Regions from separate parts of the Paenibacillus sp. FSL H8-0034 genome, predicted to be linked through region 1. Evidence: predicted binding sites of a transcription regulator. Region 1 holds the regulator's gene; the other holds the start of a gene.
The links. Region 1 encodes CtsR, which represses protease genes until heat stress. Its sites were predicted from a motif close to ATGGTCAATAAAGGTCAAACA; they were not measured.

Region 1 (2,478 bases):
TGTAACGGAGGCGCCCTAAGGTTCCCTCAGAATGGTTGGAAATCATTCGCAGAGTGTAAAGGCACAAGGGAGCTTGACTGCGAGACAAACAGGTCGAGCAGGGACGAAAGTCGGGCTTAGTGATCCGGTGGTACCGAATGGAAGGGCCATCGCTCAACGGATAAAAGCTACCCTGGGGATAACAGGCTTATCTCCCCCAAGAGTCCACATCGACGGGGAGGTTTGGCACCTCGATGTCGGCTCATCGCATCCTGGGGCTGAAGTAGGTCCCAAGGGTTGGGCTGTTCGCCCATTAAAGCGGTACGCGAGCTGGGTTCAGAACGTCGTGAGACAGTTCGGTCCCTATCTGTCGTGGGCGCAGGAAATTTGAGAGGAGCTGTCCTTAGTACGAGAGGACCGGGATGGACGTACCGCTGGTGTACCAGTTGTTCCGCCAGGAGCACGGCTGGATAGCTACGTACGGAAGGGATAAGCGCTGAAAGCATCTAAGCGCGAAGCCCCCCTCAAGATGAGATTTCCCAAATTAGTAAGACCCCTTATAGACGATGAGGTAGATAGGTTCGGGGTGGAAGTGCCGCAAGGTATGGAGCTGACGAATACTAATCGGTCGAGGGCTTATCCAAAGAAAGAGTCTTGCAAGCGAAAGCGAGTGAGGCGCGCTGCTCAAGCGTAATGTGAAGTTTCGGATCTAGTTTTCAGGGTGCAAACCTTGATGTAAAATCCCGTTTGGTGATGATGGCGAAGGGGAACCACGCGTTCCCATCTCGAACACGACCGTTAAGCCCTTCAGCGCCAATGGTACTTGAACCGCAGGGTTCTGGGAGAGTAGGACGTTGCCAAGCACAGTAAAATAGCCTTTTTGGATACTTATCCGAAAAGGCTATTTTTTGTTTTTGATTTAAAGAATTAAAACAGTCCGAAAAGCGGAAAATAAAATGATGCAGCTCCCAGTTGCAAATTATCAGAAAACTGCTATAATAAAGTTAAAGTCAAAGAAAGTCAAAGTCAATTTACTTCTCGTAAGGAGGTCGAATTGATGCGTAATGTCTCGGAAGTCATCGAGCAATACCTGAAAAGTATTTTGCAGCTAAGCGATGAAGGCGTAGTAGATATACAACGTAACGATTTGGCAGATCAATTTGAATGTGTTCCTTCTCAAATTAATTATGTCATCAGTACCCGGTTTACATTGGAAAAGGGTTATATTGTAGAGAGCAAACGCGGCGGCGGCGGCTATATCCGTATTCAAAAAATAGAGCTGAACGCTCACGGGTCTGTTCTCGATCTTATTTTCAAAACGATTTGCTCACAGATCGATCAAGGGACCTCTGAGGGCTTGCTGTATCAGTTGGAGGAGAGCGGATATATTACGACAAGAGAAGCAGCGATGATGAGAGCAGCGATCTCTAGAGACGTTCTCCAGTTGAAGCTGCCTCTCCGTGATGAGATCCGAGCCAAGATTCTAAAAGCCATGCTGATTTCCTTGTTGAGTAAATAAGGAGGGATTCCAATGATTTGTCAGGAGTGCGGCAAGAAACAGGCAACACTTCATTTTACCAAAATTCTTAATGGTGAGAAAACCGAATTTCACATTTGTGAATCATGCGCAAGAGACAAGGGAGAGTTAATCCCCGGTACACCGAATGGGTTCTCGATTCATAATTTACTCTCAGGGCTGCTGGATTTCGATCCTGCCAGTCAAGGGTTAACACCTAAAGCTCAGCCAAGCCGTTGTGAGAATTGCGGGTTAACCTACAGCCAGTTCAGCAAAGTAGGCAGATTTGGCTGCAGCTCTTGTTATAAATACTTCGATGAGAAGTTAGATCCTTTATTTAAACGAGTTCACGGCAGTACGGTTCATACCGGAAAGGTTCCTAAACGTTCAGGTGGGTTAATAAAGCATAAGCGGGAAATCGAATGCTTAAAGAAAGAGCTTTTGAATCGAATTGAAAATGAAGAGTTCGAACAAGCAGCTGAACTTCGGGATGAGATTCGCAATTTGGAGAAAAAAGTACTAGAAGGATAAGTTTAGTTCCTTTGAGCAGGCAGGAGGCAAGCTTATGGTAACAAATCGTTTTACGGAACAAGCCTTAAGCGATTGGATGAAGGGTGAAAGCCCTGACTCAGATATTGTAATCAGCAGCAGAGTACGTATTGCCAGAAACCTGCAGTCGCATCCATTTCCCATGCTTTCGACAAGTGATCAGTCCAAGGAAGTGCTGGATATGTTAACGGGCCTTCTGCAGAATGAGGAATTGCGAACCATTAGTGATTTCTCGATACTGAACTTGGACGAATTGGATGAGCTTGAGAAGCGAGTACTGGTTGAAAAACATTTGATCAGTCCCGCTTTAGCCAATGAATCGCGTAACGGGGCTGTTATTCTAAGTGACAACGAATCGATCAGCATCATGTTGAATGAGGAGGATCATTTACGAATACAATGCTTGTGTTCAGGATTCCAGATTCAGGAAGCAT
Region 2 (2,478 bases), 730 kb from region 1:
GCCGGAATTTTATCCAGGCCAAGGTGTCAACCTGTTCTATGACGTAGAAACGAATGGCGAAATTGAATTTTCTTTTGTCGCTACTAGCCAGGTATCGCAAACGACACTCAGTCAGCTGCCGCTGCTTCCTTTTACAGGTCATGTCAGAGGGACGTTCCCGGTGTCAGAGGTCAAATGGAATATAGATGCGAGTTCGTTCACCAAGCCGAACCGCTTGATTATCGGTGATGGCACGACGGATCCGTTCCAGCCGGGTTACGATCCGATGCGCAAGCAGAATGTATTAAACGAAGGCAATTATGGAGTAGTTTACAAAATCCATGCGGACAAGCCAAGAAAAATGGCGATCATGCTGTTGGCGTATGGCGGTATATTTAAAGGACCGATCAAAATCAATGGCGAGATCAGTCTGATACCGCAATCAGGGGTGATTACCGCGTTTGACGGGATGCAGATTCTGGCCCGAACGACGGGTGATGAAGCAGCCTTGGATATTGAATTCACACCACCAGCAGGGTCTGCGTTCCCGATTGACCTGATCTTCTTTCCATTGGATGATAAATAATAAATCAAATCGATAGCTGAAGGCTCTCCCTTGTCGTACTAAGGGGAGGGCTTTTATTTTTAATAAACAAAGAACCGTCCATCAGCAGCTTGTGCTACTGAATAGACGGCCCTCAATGTAAATAGGGTAAACTTATAGTTTGGTTATGACTTTATCGATCAGACCATAGATCCGCGCGTCTTCCGCATACATGAAATTGTCGCGATCCGTATCTTTTTCGATTTGTTCAAAGGTTTGTCCTGTGCGTTCTGCCAAAATGGTATTCAATTTATCACGCATTTTAATAATACGAGCGGCACGAATAGCAATATCACTGGCTTGACCTTCGGCACCACCAAGTGGTTGATGGATCATAACCTCACTGTTCGGAAGCGCAAAACGTTTGCCTTTGGCACCAGCAGCGAGCAGGAATGCACCCATTGAAGCTGCCATACCTACGCAAATGGTAGAAACGTCGGGCTTGATGAACTGCATGGTATCGAAGATCGCCATGCCTGAAGTAATCGAACCGCCTGGACTGTTGATATAAATATTAATGTCTTTGTCAGGATCCTGCGCGGCCAAGAAAAGCAACTGGGCAATAATGGCGTTCGCTACTTGGTCGTTAATGGCCGTACCGAGAAAAATAATGCGATCCTTCAGCAAACGGGAGTATATGTCATACGCCCGCTCTCCTCTGGCATCGGGTTCAACTACCATGGGTATAAAACTCATAAGCTGCAGCCTCCTAAAAGTACATGAATGTTTGATAACACTATAACCATCATAACGGAAATATAAACAAAGGTCAAGAAAGGTCAAACGATCGGCATTAAAAAACCTTCACAACGCAGTCTGGAAGCTGATGACCGTATCGTAAAGGCTATGAATGTTTGTATGGATAACACGAATTCGTTGAAGGTAATGGCGCGCCCGCAAGGAATCGAACCTTGATCTCAGGCTTCGGAGGCCTACGTCATATCCATTGGACCACGGGCGCACATTTAAATATATAGTTTAAAATGAACGAGCAAGGGTTATTATATGATATGCGGGAGTAAATTGCAACCTTGTTTTGACGGTGCGTGATTTTTGACCAAATTGTGAATTGCTGTTGAAATTAACAAGTCAATTCGTTATAATAAGATTACTAAGAAAGTCTTAGTGCTTTTTTTTGGAAGATGTGGGACGAAAAATGTAGTGGCGGGACAAAAAAAGTCCATAGCATAGCGGGAGTGTAAAGTATGAGAGAAATTCTCGATATTCAAAAACAGCTTTTGCCCGATCTATTGGATACGATGAAAAAAAGGTATACGATTCTGCACTTCATTCGTGTATCCGGCATTGTAGGCCGCAGGACACTGGCAGGTTCACTGAACACCACGGAGCGTATCATGCGCAGCGAGGTCGATTTTTTGAAATCGCAGGGACTGCTTGAAATCGAGGCTTCCGGTATCCGGATCAGTGAAACGGGTCGGCAACTGCTTGAGCAAATCGAACCGTTAGTCAAGGAGCTGTTCGGACTGACTGATCTTCAGGAGCAGATTCGATTGCATTTTAACCTGAAGCAGGTTGTTATTGTTCCAGGCGATTCAGAACTTTCACCCCACACCAAAAAGGAACTGGGACTCGTAGGCGCGGCCATTCTGCGCAAGTACGTAACCCAGGATGAGGTCGTTGCGGTAACCGGTGGGTCCACAATGGCTGAAGTCGCGAATCACCTGTCTTCCTCCACATCGCTCAAGCGCTGCGTATTCGTACCAGCACGCGGCGGACTGGGAGAAAGCATGGATTTCCAGGCGAATACGATTGCTTCAACAATGGCGAAGAAAACCGGAGCTCGTTACCGATTGCTGCATGTTCCTGACCAGCTTGGTGAGGAAGCTTATCAATCCTTGATGCAGGACAGCTCCATATTGGAGAGCATTGCCTTC

Region 2: clpP (ATP-dependent Clp endopeptidase proteolytic subunit ClpP) is a predicted target of CtsR. The motif match lies at 1,349-1,369, and genes of this name have one in related genera.

What each region holds. Positions count from the first base shown of each region.
Region 1 is NZ_JBBOBS010000001.1:748,150-750,627, forward strand. Features, by position in the region: rRNA gene NST47_RS03405 (23S ribosomal RNA) at 1-623, shown strand, start outside; rRNA gene rrf (5S ribosomal RNA) at 726-842, shown strand; gene NST47_RS03415 (CtsR family transcriptional regulator) at 1,037-1,498, shown strand; gene NST47_RS03420 (UvrB/UvrC motif-containing protein) at 1,511-2,026, shown strand; gene NST47_RS03425 (protein arginine kinase) at 2,061-2,478, shown strand, end outside.
Region 2 is NZ_JBBOBS010000001.1:19,642-22,119, reverse strand. Features, by position in the region: gene NST47_RS00075 (stalk domain-containing protein) at 1-565, shown strand, start outside; gene clpP (ATP-dependent Clp endopeptidase proteolytic subunit ClpP) at 698-1,279, opposite strand; tRNA gene NST47_RS00065 (tRNA-Arg) at 1,470-1,544, opposite strand; gene NST47_RS00060 (sugar-binding transcriptional regulator) at 1,789-2,478, shown strand, end outside.